Regions from separate parts of the Paenisporosarcina macmurdoensis genome, predicted to be linked through region 1. Evidence: a T-box and tRNA genes for the amino acid it is inferred to sense, from the RefSeq annotation. Region 1 holds a T-box; the other holds one or more tRNA genes.
The links. A T-box is a leader RNA that pairs with one kind of tRNA and senses whether it is charged. The one in region 1 lies ahead of trpS (tryptophan--tRNA ligase), so its partner is inferred to be a tRNA-Trp.
Positions count from the first base shown of each region.

Region 2: it has a tRNA-Trp gene. The T-box ahead of trpS (tryptophan--tRNA ligase) is inferred to sense a tRNA for this amino acid. The anticodon was not compared.

Region 1 is NZ_JBHSRI010000002.1:276,354-284,789, reverse strand. Features, by position in the region: gene opp3b (oligopeptide ABC transporter permease) at 1-573, opposite strand, end outside; gene ACFPYN_RS01245 (peptide ABC transporter substrate-binding protein) at 771-2,483, opposite strand; gene ACFPYN_RS01240 (DUF3899 domain-containing protein) at 2,727-3,074, shown strand; T-box leader at 3,131-3,353, shown strand; gene trpS (tryptophan--tRNA ligase) at 3,398-4,384, shown strand; gene ACFPYN_RS01230 (oligopeptide ABC transporter substrate-binding protein) at 4,741-6,564, opposite strand; gene ACFPYN_RS01225 (ABC transporter permease) at 6,639-7,550, opposite strand; gene opp4B (oligopeptide ABC transporter permease) at 7,582-8,436, opposite strand, start outside.
Region 2 is NZ_JBHSRI010000009.1:34-8,469, forward strand. Features, by position in the region: rRNA gene rrf (5S ribosomal RNA) at 156-271, shown strand; tRNA gene ACFPYN_RS07520 (tRNA-Asn) at 285-359, shown strand; tRNA gene ACFPYN_RS07525 (tRNA-Ser) at 364-455, shown strand; tRNA gene ACFPYN_RS07530 (tRNA-Glu) at 478-552, shown strand; tRNA gene ACFPYN_RS07535 (tRNA-Val) at 707-782, shown strand; tRNA gene ACFPYN_RS07540 (tRNA-Met) at 931-1,007, shown strand; tRNA gene ACFPYN_RS07545 (tRNA-Met) at 1,236-1,312, shown strand; tRNA gene ACFPYN_RS07550 (tRNA-Asp) at 1,316-1,391, shown strand; tRNA gene ACFPYN_RS07555 (tRNA-Phe) at 1,539-1,614, shown strand; tRNA gene ACFPYN_RS07560 (tRNA-Thr) at 1,634-1,709, shown strand; tRNA gene ACFPYN_RS07565 (tRNA-Tyr) at 1,719-1,802, shown strand; tRNA gene ACFPYN_RS07570 (tRNA-Trp) at 1,808-1,881, shown strand; tRNA gene ACFPYN_RS07575 (tRNA-His) at 1,900-1,975, shown strand; tRNA gene ACFPYN_RS07580 (tRNA-His) at 2,017-2,092, shown strand; tRNA gene ACFPYN_RS07585 (tRNA-Gln) at 2,102-2,173, shown strand; tRNA gene ACFPYN_RS07590 (tRNA-Gly) at 2,181-2,255, shown strand; tRNA gene ACFPYN_RS07595 (tRNA-Cys) at 2,267-2,340, shown strand; tRNA gene ACFPYN_RS07600 (tRNA-Leu) at 2,379-2,459, shown strand; gene ACFPYN_RS07605 (hypothetical protein) at 2,556-2,747, opposite strand; gene ACFPYN_RS07610 (DUF5658 family protein) at 3,018-3,356, shown strand; gene wrbA (NAD(P)H:quinone oxidoreductase) at 3,485-4,096, shown strand; gene ACFPYN_RS07620 (DUF5658 family protein) at 4,262-4,570, shown strand; gene ACFPYN_RS07625 (STAS domain-containing protein) at 4,723-5,487, shown strand; gene ACFPYN_RS07630 (B3/B4 domain-containing protein) at 5,528-6,220, opposite strand; gene queG (tRNA epoxyqueuosine(34) reductase QueG) at 6,276-7,412, shown strand; gene trmL (tRNA (uridine(34)/cytosine(34)/5-carboxymethylaminomethyluridine(34)-2'-O)-methyltransferase TrmL) at 7,425-7,898, shown strand; gene ACFPYN_RS07645 (NCS2 family permease) at 8,258-8,436, opposite strand, start outside.

The DNA.
Region 1 (8,436 bases):
AAAACGTGAAGCAGTTGCAAGTGGTCCCATCGCTAATGCAAGTGATGGTAGAATACTAGACTTCCATCCGTCATTCCATAGAGCAACAGGAAGAACTCCCCATTTTACTGCAAACCAATATTGTAAAAATGAAGCAAAAACGAAAGATGGGATGGAAATTCCGAGAATGGCGATAAAAGTACTACCGTAATCCCAAATGGAATTTTGCCTTAAAGCTGCAATCATTCCTAGCATTATTCCAATTGATACACCAAGAATTAAGCCTTGTGCACCTAATATAAAGGATGGGCCTAAACGGTTAAGAATTAAATCCGTTACACTTGCACCTTTAAATTGGAATGAATTTCCTAAATCTCCTTGCGCTAAGTTCAACATATATTTTCCGTATTGAACTGGGAGTGGTTGATCTAGACCATACTTTGCCTCTACTACCGCAAGTTGATTAGGGGTAAGTTTCGAAGCGGAGCTTATAGGGGAACCTGGTAGCGTTTTCATTAAGAAAAATGTTGCTGTCGCGATCAGGAAAAGAGTTATAAACATATAAAATACGCGTTTTACAATATACTTAGCCATCATTGCACCTCCTAAATGAATGTATACGTCTATCAATCTATTATATCTAAACAGATTAACCTAATGTTTGTCAAAATCAAAGTTTGAAAAGAAGGAATTTTTCGTTAATTGCATCTCATTTAAAAAGAGAGTATATGGTCCTTTTGGAGTCCATATACTCTCTTACTATGAGATTTTAAATCATTGAAAGTAATAGATTATTTAGCGTCTTTACCTTCGATGTAAGCCCATTTGTAGCTGTAATCTCCACCGAATGAGTGAGAAACAACACCCTTAACATATGGTTTTACAAGTGACATAGTACCACGTTGATAGATTGGTCCAATAGCGAAATCTTCTGCAATAAGAAGTTTTTCAGCTTGTGCCATTGCGTCATAACGAGCAGCAGGATCCATAGCTAATTCGCCAGCTGATGCATTTACTAACTCATCAAATTTAGGATTTGAATATGCCATGTGATTATTTTGACCATCAGTCAAGAACAAGTTCATGAATGTGTAAGGATCTTGGAAATCTGGTCCCCATCCAGCAACTTCAATATCATAGTCTCCAGCAGTATCAAGATCTAAACGAACATTAAATGGTACTTCTTTAAGTGTAATTGTTAGTCCTTCAAGGTTACCCTCTAATTGAGATTTGAAGTACTCATCCATTTTTTTAGAAAGGTCAGAGTCTCCACCTAGAATTTCTAAAGTTACTTCAGTAACACCTAGCTCAGATAAACCTTTTTCCCATGCAGCTTTTGCTTCTTCAGCATTGAATTCAGACATTTCGCCGTTGATTTCACGGAAGTCTTCTCCAGCTTCATTGAAAGCGAATGCTTTTGGTACTAAGTAGTTAGCTGGTACAGAACCATTAGCTAAAACTACATCTACTAAATCTTGTTTGTTGAAAGCTTTTGTAATTGCTTCACGAATATTAACGTTTGCAAGTGGTGTAGCTTTACCGTTACGTTGTTGGTTGTATTTAAAATAGAATAACGTTGTTTCTAATTCTGTTACTAAATCAGGATCAGCTGCATATTGCATTGCATATTCCCCAGGAAGACCAGTACGATCTTTTTCTCCAGTTGTGTACAAGTTAACTGCAGTAGCTGTTTCTTTTACTACGTCATAGTTAATTTCAGTAAGTTTTACAGTTTCTGCATCCCAGTACTGATCATTTTTAACTAACTGCCAAGATAAGCCCGTTCCATCCCAAGCTTTAAGAACGAAAGGTCCGTTAGAAATTAGGTTATCTGAGTTTGTAGCATATTCAGCACCTTTTTCAGTAACGAAAGCTTCATTTTGTGGTAAGAAAGTTCCGAAAGACATAAGAGACAAGAAGTAAGGTACTTGTTTTTCTAATGTTACTTCAAGAGTTTTTTCGTCAATTGCTTTAACACCTAACTCAGTGTATTCAGCTTTTGCTTCAGAAATTGCTGTTGCGTTTTTGATTACGCCACCCATCATGTATGGACCGTATTCAGATGCAGTTGCAGGATTCATCGCACGTTTCCAAGCGAATTCAAAATCTCCAGCAGTTACAGGTGTTCCGTCAGACCATTTTGAATCACGGATTGTGAAAGTATAAACTAAACCGTCTTCAGAAACTGTAGGCTCGCCTTCAGCGATTGCAGGGATTGCTACATTTTCATCATTCAAACGGTATAAGCCTTCGTTAACATTGTTTAAAAGGTCAAAACCAACTGAATCTGTTGTTAGTGCAGAATCCATTGTTGGAATTTCAGCACCCATTACTAGATTAAGAATTTGATCCTCATCTACTTCTTCTGGTTCAGTTGCAACTGGATCTTTTTCATCCGTCTTGCCACTATCTTTCTCTGTTGCTTCGTCTTCGCCACAAGCAGCTAAGAATACGCTAAGTACTAACATTAGGCTTAACAGCCAAAAAAACTTGTTCTTCTTCACTAAGTTGACCCCCTTGAATTTTCTGAAAAATTGGTACAATCTTTATTATACATATTCTAAAAAATCTGTACAGGCTTTTTTTTAATATTTTTTACACTTACGTAACAGAAACATTACAATTATATGACAGAAACGTTGGGGTAAAAGGCTTTTCTATTAATTGTGAATATTTAATTCGTTTACCGAAATTTTGATTTTTTCTGTCTTTTCTTCTACAATGTGAAAAGGATTGAGGTGTTACAAGTGAAAAAGAAAGTGCTAATATTTTTATTTTTGCAAATAGTGATTGTTGCAGTTATGTTTCTGTATTACCGAGAATTGGGTTTAACTCCTTATATTAATGTGTCATTTTTTGTCGGAGGATTGTTCGTTTTTATTGGCTTACTAATTTATGTAGTATCAAATGGTTTTTTCGATATTTTTACAATGAGTATGAGAAAAGTTTTTACATTCAAAAGAAGAAACCTAGTCGATGCAGAATCAATGAGAGCTCCTTCGGAATTATTAGATTTCCCATATGTCCCATTCTTCCAACTAGGTGGGTCCATTTTACTTTGTATGACCATCGCATTGATTATTTATTTCGTATAGAAAAAACACTTGATTTTTGAGTTTCTTCTATATTATAATGACAAGCAAAATACAGTCTAAATGCAAAGACGAAGAGTAGTACATTTGAACGGGTAGTTTAGAGAGTCTGTGAATGCTGAAAACAGATCTTCCCGTCGAGTAGAATGGACTTCCGAGCATATTCCGCGAACCTTTTATAGGTGTAGCCTAATACGTCCCTTCACGTTACGAAGTTAAAGAGGCCATGAAACTATGGCAATCTGGGTGGTACCACGGATTCACACATCATTCGTCCCTTTACTAGGGAGAGTGATGTGTTTTTTTATTTTAAAGGAGGAAATTGAATGAAGAAAATTTTTTCAGGCGTACAGCCTACTGGAACCGTAACACTAGGTAATTATATTGGAGCGTTCCGTCAATTCACCACATTGCAAGACGAATATGATTGTATTTTTTGTATCGTTGATCAGCATGCCATTACAATTCCACAAGATCGACTAGAACTTCGTAAAAATATCCGCTCTTTAGCAGCCCTTTACTTAGCTGTAGGGATAGATCCTAAGAAAGCCACCTTGTTTATCCAATCTGAAGTTCCTGCGCATGCTCAGGCTGGATGGATGATGCAGTGTATTGCTTATATTGGGGAACTTGAACGCATGACTCAATTTAAAGATAAATCTTCTGGTAAGGACGGTGTTTCTGCATCCCTGCTTACTTACCCACCACTTATGGCTGCGGATATCATTCTTTACCAAACGGATATTGTACCTGTAGGGGATGACCAAAAACAACATGTTGAATTAACACGGGACTTAGCAGAACGTTTTAATAGACGGTATAACGATGTATTGACGATTCCTGAAATTCGCTTACCCAAAAACGGTGCTCGCATCAAAGCTCTTCAGGATCCACTGAAAAAAATGAGTAAATCAGATCCAAATAAAAAATCCACGATTTCTTTATTAGATACGCCAAAAGAAATCGAGAAAAAAATAAAAAGTGCAGTAACAGATTCAGATGGAATCGTTGCGTATGATGTAGACAATAAACCAGGCGTTTCTAATTTACTAACAATTGAAGCTGCACTCACTGGAGAGTCCATTGAAGCATTAGTTGCGAAGTATAAAGGCGTAGGTTACGGAGATTTTAAAGCATCCGTTGCACATGCAGTAATCGAACACTTAAAGCCCATCCAAGAACGGTATGAAGCATTGTTAGCTTCAGAAGAGTTAGATACCATTTTGGATGAGGGTGCTCTTAAAGCACAAGCAGTAGCGTCAAAAACGCTTAAAAAAATGGAGAACGCGATGGGCTTGGGTAGAAAACGATAAATGTTAAGACAAAAAACGAACTAAGAAATATGGCAAAATCGGGTGTCTGGAATATAAATGTCCAGACGCTTTTCCATGTATAGCCAAGCGATAAATAGTTTAAGTACAATAGAATTTGTAACAGACTCATGACAATGAATATGTAACTGATTGTAAACAGTAGCCATTTTATCAATACAAGCACCCTTTTACACTACTATATGAAGCAAGCCTTATAAGTACGTCAAGTTAGTCCCATTTTCTTTTATTCATGGAAAATTACTTCACTAGAATACTCTTTTAAAATCATCCAATGTCAACATAAAAAACCCGTATTTATAGTTTCCTATAAATACGGGTTTTTATTTTATTTCGAATTATTTAGAAGATTTAGCAGGATCTTCAGAAATTAATTCAACTTGGTTCCAATTAAAGTCACCAGCGTAATCGATATCGTAATTTTTTACGCTTTTATTAATCGGGCGTAATTCTAAACGAGTTTGTGTTGGAATGATTGGTGCATTTTCAGACATATATTCTTGCCATTCACGGAATTTACCTGCACGGTATTCAGCATCAAAAGCTTCTGGAGAGTCGATAGCAGCTAACAGCTCTTCTAACTTCTCAGAAGTGTAACGGCTGAAGTTATATTGTGCAGTTTTTGAGTAAAGACCTGATGGAGATGGGTTAGTTCCTGTACCCCATGCTGCCATAAACATATCTACTTCAGGATCATCAGCTTCAATTTTATCGTAGAAGCTATTGAATTCAATTGTACGACCTGTTGCAAGTGTTACATTTAAGCCCACATCTTTCCAGTTTTGCATGTAGAATGATGCGATGTCTTCAGCAGTATCACTACCAGACATTGTAGCGAATTTAATTTCAAGTGGTTTACCATCTTTGTTTTCACGAAGCCCGTCACCATCAACGTCCTCATATCCAGCTTCATCCAAAATTGAATTAGCTTTTTCTACGTCATATGTGTAACCTTCTAATGAATCGTCGTAGAATGATTGGAATACTGGTGGAATCAGTGATGTAGCACGTGCACGTAAGTTGTTGTAATATACTTCTGAAACTTGTTCAACGTCGATTGCATAGCCCATTGCTTGACGAAGATTTACATCGCTCATCTTAGCATTTGGATCCATTGCAACTTCTTCTTTTTCTACATCATATTTCCCAAGTTTAAAACCAAGGTATTGGTAGTAAAGTTCATTACGACCAAGAACTGTGATGTTATCAAAATCTTTAATTTCTAAATACTTGTCCGTGCTAAAAGTGTTAGCAGTCATATGATATTCCCCTGTTTGTAATGCAACAGAGATTGAAGTTGAAGGAACTGTTTTTAATAATACGCCATCAAGTTTTGGAGCACCTTTCCAGTAGTTTTCGTTTTTCACGAATTGTACTGATTCACCTGGTACGATTTTTTCAAATTTGAATGCACCTAAAGTCACGATGTTTTTACGTACTGCATCTGACTCAAGTAAATCTGCAACTGGAAGATCTTTTAAAATATGGCTCGGTTCAGCAGAAGTCCAGATTCCATCACCACCACTGAAAATAGCTGGAGATAATTTAGTAAATGAAATTTCTAAAGTCTTTTCATCCACTTTCTTTAAACCTGAGATTGTATCAGCTTTTCCATCATGGTATTCAACAGCACCTATGATGTTTTGGAAATCAGCATCATAACGTACTCCTGTGTAGTCTTTATGACCGATAATTAAGTAAGGTTGTACTAAGTCTTCAATTTTAAGCGGTTCACCATCAGACCATTTAACGCCGTCTTTGATAGTAATTGTTACTTTATTATTATCTTGATCAACTTCCATACCAGCGATTCCATCGTTAGTTAATAAGAAGTCACCATCTGTTTCAAAAATTGTATTACTAGCAAAGTCCATAATATCTGCATCATATGCATCTTCATATAGAACTGTTGAGAAAATCCCTTGGAAAGGTGAGTCATTTACTAGAGCTACTTTTAAAGTACCTCCTTCAATTACTTCTCCCTCATTTTCAACATTTAAAGGGAAGCTTCCAGTATCTACTACTTCTTCATTTTTTTCTTCTTCTTTATCTTTTGCTGGTGAATCTTTTCCATCTGTCGAGTCGCCTTCACCGTTACATGCACCAAGTACAAGTACGAAAGCTAAAAGTAATGCTAATAATGTCCAAAGCTTTTTGTTCATTCCTTTTCCTCCTTTTTTTATCTCTTGTTCTATATATCAAACGTAAAACGTTTAATACCACTATTAATTAGGTGTTACCCTAAGCGTTGCTTCGCATCAGCAGATCGACGAATAGCTTGACCCACATAGTTTATTCCTAACATTAAGAAAAGAATTAGCAGCGAGGCTGGTAACCAAATCCACCATTTATCAGATAACACAAGTGGATTATTTGCATAACTTACGAGTGTCCCTAAACTTGGTGTAGATGGAGGTAATCCGAATCCTAAGAACGACAGACCCGTTTCAATTCCAACATTTCCCGCAAAATTTAACGTTAGTTCCACAATTAAGATGGAGCTTAGATTTGGCATCATTTTTGCAAAAATGATGTTTCCATCACTCGTACCCATTGTTTTCGAAGAGTTAATATAGTCCCTCCGACTTTCAGAGAGTGCTTTGCTTCGAATCAAACGCGCTGTACCTGGCCATGCGAATACAGTGACAATCAAAATGAAAATAGGAATATTATATTTTGGTACGATGGTTACAAAGACGATAATAATCATTAAAGCTGGAATCGTAATGAAGAAATCGATGATTCGCATAAAAATGTTATCTATCCAGCCACCAAAATAACCTGTAGTCAAACCAATCATGATACCAATGATGCCTGATAGCAAAGTAACCGCCATGGCAATCGCAATTGAATTACGTGCTCCGATTATCAGTTGGCCTAAAATATCTCGACCACCTTGGTCAGCACCTAACAAGAACTTGTCTCCAGGTTCTGCAAATTTATCGCGTAAACTAACGCGCATCATTTCTTGTTGATCTATAAACAGGGACCAAAAGAAAATCCCGACAATCACAACTACTAATGCGATAAGGGAAAACATCGCAAGTTTATCTTTTTTAAATTCACGCATGATCACTTGAAATCCAGTAGGCGGAGAGCTTTCTGGATGTTCAGATTGAATCACTACATTATCTGTCTGCTCTTTCATGTGAGTACACTCTCCTTAACCATTATTTTCGTCAATCTATCCTAATTCGTGGATCTACAATGCTCATAATAATGTCGGATAATAGACTGCCTAATAATGTTAAGAATCCGTACAGCATAACCAAAGCAGTAATTACACTATAATCACGTCCAGAAATGGATTGAATGAATAATTGTCCCATTCCAGGATAGCCGAAAATGGTTTCAATAAAGATGGATCCGCCAAGCAAACCAGTGATAGTAAACCCTAGGAATGCAGCGATTGGCAATAAAGAATTCCGGAAAATATGTCGTGAATACACTTTATTTAAGGGAATCCCTTTACTACGTGCAGTACGAACATAATCTTGGGACTTTGCATCTATTACTTCTGTACGTAAATATTGAATGACACCGGTCGTTCCAAGAATGGCATACGTAATGGCTGGTAATAGAAGATGATAAAATTTACTCCAAATATAACCTAAGGAACCATTTTCATATTTAATATCAACCGTTCCACCTGTTGGGAACCATTGCAGCTTGTATCCGAAAAGGTACAAGAAAATAAGGGATAAAACGAATACTGGAATGGCATAACTAATGAAACTATATAGAACAACCGTTTTATCTAAAAATGTATTCTGGTAGCGCCCTGCAAGTACGCCTAATGGAATCGCAATTAAATACAGTAAAAGAACACTCACTAATGATAACCACAATGTATTAAGAGCTCGATCTCCAATTAGGTCAGCAACTGCAACTTTATACGTATAACTTTTACCAAAATCACCTTGAACAGCATTCATCATCCATGTGGCATATTGTTGATACCAAGGGTCATAGAAACCTGCTTGTTCGCGCAATTCTTCTATACGTGAAGGATCCGTATCAGGAGTTACCATTCC
Region 2 (8,436 bases), on a different contig from region 1:
TAATCGATCGAGGACTTAACCAAAATTTTGAATGGCTTTCAATGGCCCGTTTATCCAGTTTTGAGTGAACAAGAAATAGTTTTTTTAAATAATAAAAAACACTTGTAAATCTCGTCAGACTTGTTATAATAAATCTTGTCTTTAAAAACAAATAGTCTGGTGATGAATGCGAAGAGGTCACACCCGTTCCCATACCGAACACGGAAGTTAAGTTCTTCAGCGCCGATGGTAGTTGGGGGTCTCCCCCTGCGAGAGTAGGACGTTGCCAGGCATTATATTATTATTCCGAAGTAGCTCAGTGGTAGAGCAATCGACTGTTAATCGATTGGTCGTAGGTTCGAGTCCTACCTTCGGAGCCATATTGGGGAGCTGTCCGAGTGGCCGAAGGAGCACGATTGGAATTCGTGTAGGCGGGTTAAACTGTCTCAAGGGTTCAAATCCCTTGCTCTCCGCCAAAGACTTTCTTCTATAATATATGGCCCCTTGGTCAAGCGGTTAAGACACCGCCCTTTCACGGCGGTAACACGGGTTCGAATCCCGTAGGGGTCACCAATTTCTTTTTACGTAACTTTAACCAGTATGTAAGAAGAATCAAAAGCAAGTAGTTCTAGGAAACGATCGAATGAATGAAGAAGCGTACAAAAATACGTTACTGCATGAATGAGTGAATTGACAACGAAATGCGTAGCTTTTCATTCTTTTTAACGGAGGATTAGCTCAGCTGGGAGAGCATCTGCCTTACAAGCAGAGGGTCGGCGGTTCGAGCCCGTCATCCTCCACCATTACACTATTGAAACTCTCTAAAGAAATCGCGAGGGTGGAGCAAATCGCCAAACGAAGATGGCGATTAACATCGAAGCAGGCGAAGCTGATGCAGATGTCCACAATGACATAAGCGTTGTATCATAGTGTTTATAACAATAATATTATCGCGGGGTGGAGCAGCACGGTAGCTCGTTGGGCTCATAACCCAAAGGTCGCAGGTTCAAATCCTGCCCCCGCAACCAATTAATCTTAAAATGATTAACATCGACAGTGACAAAAATCGATGAACAAAAAAGTGACATTACTCACGCTAGAGAAATTGCGAGAGTGTTTATAACAATTATATTATCGCAGGGTGGAGCAAATCGCCAAACGAAGATGGCGATTAACATCGAAGCAGGCGAAAGCCGATGCAGATGTCCATTAAGTAATAAGCGTAGTATCTATAGTTTTTATAACAATATTATTATCGCGGGGTGGAGCAGCACGGTAGCTCGTTGGGCTCATAACCCAAAGGTCGCAGGTTCAAATCCTGCCCCCGCAACCAAATGGTTCCGTGGTGTAGCGGTTAACATGCCTGCCTGTCACGCAGGAGATCGCGGGTTCGATTCCCGTCGGGACCGCCATTTTTTATGAAGTATCTAGAATTGGAATAAGCAAAGAAGATCGAGGAAGCAAAATGAGTAAGTGAAGGAGCGTACTAACGTACGTGACTAACCGAACGAAAGAAGCTGACAAAGAGATTCAAAGCTTAGTACAAATTCAACTAATGTGGCTCAGTAGCTCAGTCGGTAGAGCAAAGGACTGAAAATCCTTGTGTCGGCGGTTCGATTCCGTCCTGAGCCACCATTATATTTTTTAACACCATGCCGGTGTAGCTCAGTTGGTAGAGCAACTGACTTGTAATCAGTAGGTCGAGGGTTCGACTCCTTTCGCCGGCACCATCTTCAATTGGAGGGGTAGTGAAGTGGCTAAACACGACGGACTGTAAATCCGTTCCTTCGGGTTCGGCGGTTCGAATCCGCCCCCCTCCACCAACTTTAGGGGCATAGTTTAAAGGTAGAACTGAGGTCTCCAAAACCTCCAGTGTGGGTTCGACTCCTACTGCCCCTGCCAATTTTTATTGTCTTTATGGCGGTTGTGGCGAAGTGGTTAACGCATCGGATTGTGATTCCGACATTCGAGGGTTCAATTCCCTTCAGTCGCCCCATTTTCCTGATTTGCATTCAAACTTTTATTAATAACATTATGGCGGGCGTGGCGAAGTGGTTAACGCATCGGATTGTGATTCCGACACTCGGGGGTTCAATTCCCCTCGTTCGCCCCATATTATTAATGGGGTATAGCCAAGCGGTAAGGCAACGGATTTTGATTCCGTCACGCCCTGGTTCGAATCCAGGTTCCCCAGTATTGTTGCGGAAGTAGTTCAGTGGTAGAACACCACCTTGCCAAGGTGGGGGTCGCGAGTTCGAACCTCGTCTTCCGCTCCATTTTTTTTTTTGGCGGCATAGCCAAGTGGTAAGGCAAAGGTCTGCAACACCTTTATCACCGGTTCAAATCCGGTTGCCGCCTCCATACTTTTTTTGTTTTTAGTCTGCATGTAATTATAATTTGCCCGAGTGGTGGAATGGCAGACACGCCGCACTCAAAATGCGGTGCCGTAAGGCGTGCCAGTTCGAGTCTGGCCTCGGGTATCATTCGAAAAGCAGTATCTACTTAATGTAGATACTGCTTTTTTTTGTATATTATGAGGAACTGCCATTGTTCAGTAGAAGCACATTTACGGGGAATCATTTCTTATCATTATTTACGGGGTGATTGGGTTCGCGCTTAGTGTTATTTTTGGCTGCTTTGTTTTGACCAACCGTATCTAAATCATCCGGACTTACATCGTGTCCAAAGCCAAATTCTTCACGATCAAATTTTGCCTTCTTCATATTTTTATTTTGTCTTTGTTGATTCTTTGTATTATTTGAAGTCAACGAAATTCACCTCCATTTTCTAATAGCTTGTTCTGAATGAATAGGTTTATTCTTCTTGATTTCGTTTTTTTTCTTTAAAATAAAAAAAGTCTAAGCATAGGCTTAGACTTTTTTGTGAGAAATACCATGGCTTATCAACCCAAGCCTCACGTATTTAGTATAACCTCTTAATGACTATATAAACGGCTTAATATATACCAACTGGCCCAAATCTAAACAGAATTCCTCCTATTTTGACATTACCCAATAGCTGTTTAAGCGATCAGAATAATGACCACACTAATTTTATCAAAAAAGGCATTAGGTGATCAGATGATTAGCTCAGCATGGATGTTAATACTATTAAATAGTTTGGATGGGATTGCAACATATGTAGGTATATCTTTATTAATTATTAGTGAAGCCAATCCGTTATTGGCAGAATTAGATCCATTCAATATTCTCATGATTAAATTGTATTTAAGCACTTTTCTAACAGCGTTTATATTACAACATCCATTGCAACTGTTTGGAAGAGGGTTTACATATCTCCTTAGTTTTGCCAACGTGTGTTATTTAGGAGTATTTGCTAGTCATGTTTTTTGGATTGGTGTAAGTATGGTGTACTAATACTTATGATGATAAAAATAGAATAAAAACTAATTTTTAAGGGAATAACGAAATAGGAACTGATGTTAATTCGTCTAGATTCTTTATTTATCGCTAAACTGTTCATTCTAACAAGGGAGATGAAAATGATGTCAAAAGTAAAATTAGCAGTAATATACTACAGTTCAACAGGCACTAACTATCAATTAGCGAAATGGGCAGAGGAAGGTGCGAAAGAAAACGGTGCTGAAGTGAAAGTATTGAAAGTACCGGAAACTGCTCCGCAAAGTGCCATTGATTCAAATCCAGCATGGAAAGCAAATATTGAGGAAACGAAAAATGTGCCTGAAGTCACTTTGGATGATTTGGAATGGGCAGATGCCATTATATTTAGTGTTCCTACACGCTTTGGGAATATGCCTGGTCAAGTGAAGAATTTCTTAGATACTACAGGAGGACTGTGGTTTAATGGGAAGTTAACAAATAAAGTGGTGAGTGCCATGACTTCTGCACAAAACCCTCATGGTGGACAAGAGGTGACCACACTGGCGCTATATACAACTATGTACCACTGGGGAGCGATTGTGGTGGCGCCTGGTTATACAGATCCTGTATTGTATAGTGCTGGTGGTAATCCTTATGGGACAAGTGTATCTGTCAACCAAGAAGGTAAAATGGTTGAAGATGTTCAAGGTGCGGTTAAACACCAAGCAAAACGTACTGTCACTGTTGCGGAATGGGTTAAAAAAGGGAATAAATAATACATGTCAAAAGGCAGGGAGTTAGAAGGTATCCAACTTCTAACTCTCTGCCTTTTCTTAATGGTTTCATAATTGATATGGATTCCTTATGAATTAATAAAGTTCTCAGGGCTATCGATTAAAAATCGTTCTTAATGCATACCATATATAGATTCAATCCAAAACATGGGGTGGGCAATTCTGTCGGTCTTGGCGTTTCTCATTGTGGTTCTTAATGCAGTGGATGGAGTACTAACCTACATAGGTTTAAAAACTTCTCAGATAGAAGAGCTTAATCCAATGCTTAGTATACTTCAGCCTGAGTCTATTCTCTTTGTTAAGTTGTTGCTAAGTGGTTTATTGTGGTATGTCATTTATAAAAAAGGGTTATTGAGGTTTGGAAGGAAGCTTCTATTGCTTTTATGGATAGTTGTGGTAATTTACACGGGTGTAATTATTCTGCATCTCTTTTGGTTCATTCCATTCTTGTTCTAATTGACTGTAAGCAAAGTATATCTCAAATAAAAAGGATGACACTCTGAGGGTGTTATCCTTTTTGTATGGTTGCACCACAATAAATGGATTAGGCATTCACCTAGATTTTGTATATACTATAGATACTAGTTTATAGGAATAGGATGAGTAAAATGAGTGAAGTGGGATCAATACCAAACGAAATTTCAATGTTAAAAGCGCTAAATAGTATTGGTGAAAATATTATCATCGCTGATAAACAGTTCCATATCAGATGGATGAATAGCAATGCCTCAGAATTGTTATCAGTGGTTGCACCGTTATTTCAATTACAGGACAGTGAAGCCTTTATTGGATTAAGTATGGACTTCTTTCATAAGCGCCCTGTACATCAACAACAAGTAATGAGAAGTTTAGAAACCACACACCGAACACGGATTACGATTCGTGATCGTATCGTAACTGATATAGTTGTTACACCCATAAAAAATGACTTAGCTGATATAGAAGGATACGTTGTCATGCTAATGGACGTAACCACAAAATCAGAAGAAGAGAAAAAGAAAGAAAAGTTGATTAAAGCACTTTCACTTCCTATTTTACATGTGTGGAAAAATACAATTGCATTGCCGTTAATCGGAGAGTTTGATGCAGAGCGAGCAGACCTACTTATTTCATCTGTGTTATTGGAATGCTCTGCTCACCGAATTGAATACGTTTTAATCTCTTTAAGTGGATTGAGTGATTTTGATCAAGAAGTTCAATTTTATATTCAAAAGCTGTATGATTGTTTAAAATTAATTGGTGCAAAATGTATTTTGGTAGGTATTAGTCCAAAGCTTGCTATATCGATGGGTGCTTTGGAACGAGATATTCCAACATATAGTTCAACTTATGCTGCCTTAGAAGCAGTTATGGAACAACAAAAGCAACAGTAAAAAAACCGCTTCCTCGCGAAGCGGTTTTTATGTGCAGCTATTAATCAATCGACACTTGTGGATGTTCTTTATCCAAAAGGAAAGTTGAATAACTTCCACCATTTACTTGCGCAAACATTTTCCCGGCGGACTTTATTAGTTTTTCAGCATCTTCCATGGTGGTGGAAGGTTGTAAAAAGAAAATCTGTAACCCTTCAACGGTAGTTTCATTAACTACGGTGCGAATTGAATCGACAAATGGGCTACCAAATGGACCTACTGTATCTTCAACGCATAATATGCCACTTAACGTATTATCACGTCCATTAATGCCTGTATATGAGGTTTCAGCATCACCAAGTCGAATGTGACTATCTCCTGCTATTTGAGATACATCATATAGACCAACAGGAATTTCGTATTGTAAGGAAAAGAAGGTATTTAAATCTACACCGCTGTTTAATGGTTGCAGATAATTCTGGTTGCGAATACGACGCATCATTGCCTCCATGGATGGACGATATCGACCAGGGTCCGCTCCAAACTTCTTCCATAAGACTCTCCATTCTTTAATTCCCGGATAATCTGTCAATTCTTTGTCCTGCAAATCAAAAAATAAGTGTTCTTGATATAATTGCATGCGTCCTTTTAGCATTTGAGGAGATTCTGACACGACAAATTTGGTATAATGATTAATGCCTATTTTAATGCGTTCATCGATTTGAAAGATGGATGGATCGATTGAAATTTTCATGTTTTCACCTACAGATCATTTTTCATCATTTTAGCATAAGGAGGGAGAAGTTATCATGAATGTGAATCAGTTTCAACAAGAGCTCGTTTCATTTGCACACTCAATCGGAATTGATAAAATCGGCTTTGCTTCTTCCGATCCTTTTCGTGAGTTGAAAAACCGATTGAAGCGACAACAAGAGCTTGGGTATCAATCTGGTTTTGAAGAGCCAGATATCGAGAAAAGAACGACCCCAACTCTGTTGTTGGATGAAGCAGAAAGTATTATATCGATTGCAATTGCCTATCCGTCACGTATGGAAAACGCTCCGCAAGGAAAAAAAGGGGAGCGCAGAGGGATTTTTGCACGCGCGTCGTGGGGAACAGACTATCATACGGTGTTACGAGACCGTTTAGCCAAATTAGAACAGTTTATTGCTTCACATATCATTGATGCTAAAACACGCTCAATGGTGGATACAGGAGAGTTATCTGACCGTGCTGTTGCACAGCGGGCAGGAATCGGCTGGAGCGCGAAAAATTGTGCTGTGATTACTCCAGAGTTCGGATCTTATGTGTATTTAGGTGAAATTATTACCAATCTTCCATTTGCACCGGATACACCAATGGAAGATGAGTGTGGAGATTGTCGACTGTGCTTAGACGTTTGTCCGACAGGCGCTTTAATTGAAGGTGGTCAATTGAACGCACAGCGATGTATTGCATTCTTAACACAGACAAAAACTTCTTTGCCTGATGAGTTCCGAACTAAAATTGGAAATCGTATTTATGGCTGCGATACGTGCCAGACGGTGTGTCCAAAAAATAAAGGCAAGTTTAATATGCATCAAATCGATTTCCAACCCGATCCGGAACTTGCTAAGCCTTTGCTGTTACCATTGTTGAAAATGAGTAACAAAGAATTTAAAACAAAGTTTGGACATGTTTCTGGATCATGGAGAGGAAAGAAACCAATTCAACGGAATGCCATTTTAGCTTTAGCACATTTCAAAGAAGAAAGTGCCATTCCTAATTTAATTGACTTACTGTTCAAAGATGAGCGACCAGTAATTCGTGGGACAGCTGCTTGGGCGATTGGGAAGATTGGAACCGAAGAAGGAAGATCAGCGCTTCATGAAGCATTACAAACAGAAACAGACACTGAAGTAGTTGAAGAAATCCATAAAGGATTAGCGTTTCAAACCGTAAATTAAGGAAGTGGAAGAATGAGCATTCACGTAGTACTTTATCAACCATTAATACCTGCTAATACAGGCAACATTGCACGTTCTTGTGCAGGAACAGATACAAAACTTCATTTAATTCGCCCACTTGGTTTCTCGACAGACGATAAGATGTTAAAGAGAGCCGGACTGGATTACTGGGAACACGTTGATATCCATTATTACGATGGGTTAGATGAATTGTTTGCTAAGTATCCATTAGGAGAGTTTTTCTTCCTAACTAAGCATGGATCGAAGCCTCATACAACGTTTGACTATAGTGACAGAGAAAAAGATACCTTTTTCGTTTTTGGGAAAGAAACATCTGGATTGCCTCGTGAATTAATTGATGCCAATCAAGACCGTTGCTTACGCATTCCAATGAACGACAATGTGCGTTCATTAAACTTATCGAATACAGCAGCCATTTTAATTTATGAAGCACTTCGTCAACAAGATTATCCGAATTTGAAGTAAGCTGAGTACCAGCAAGGATCATTAGACATGTATTGAAAAATAAAAAAGGGATTGCTAGTTAGTAGCAATCCCTTTTACATGGTTATTTTTTTTCAGATGCACCTGGTTTGTCATCGTATCCTGCCGTGAACATCGCAGCAAGGAATGCAACAGTGACACCAAGAATAAGTATTAAGCTCATAATTGTTGCCTCCTTTTGAGAGAATTAACTAGCATACTTAAGTATAGCTTACTTCATTTCAAAAAGAAATATTCTCCTAACCACAAATGTGGCAAATATCGTTCAATGATTCATTTTGTAGAAAGACTTCGTTCATGAAAAAATAAAAAGACTGAAGCCGTAATGGCTCAGTCTTTTTTCAATGTGGTAAAAATAATAGTTGATATAAGAAAAGAACAGCGAATATATATAGTAACGGATGTACGTTACGTGCTTGGCCTTTAAATATCTTCAGCAATGGATATAAGATGAATCCCAGTTCAATCCCCGTCGCAATGCTTGATGTTAATGGCATCGTTAAAATGACAATAAATGCTG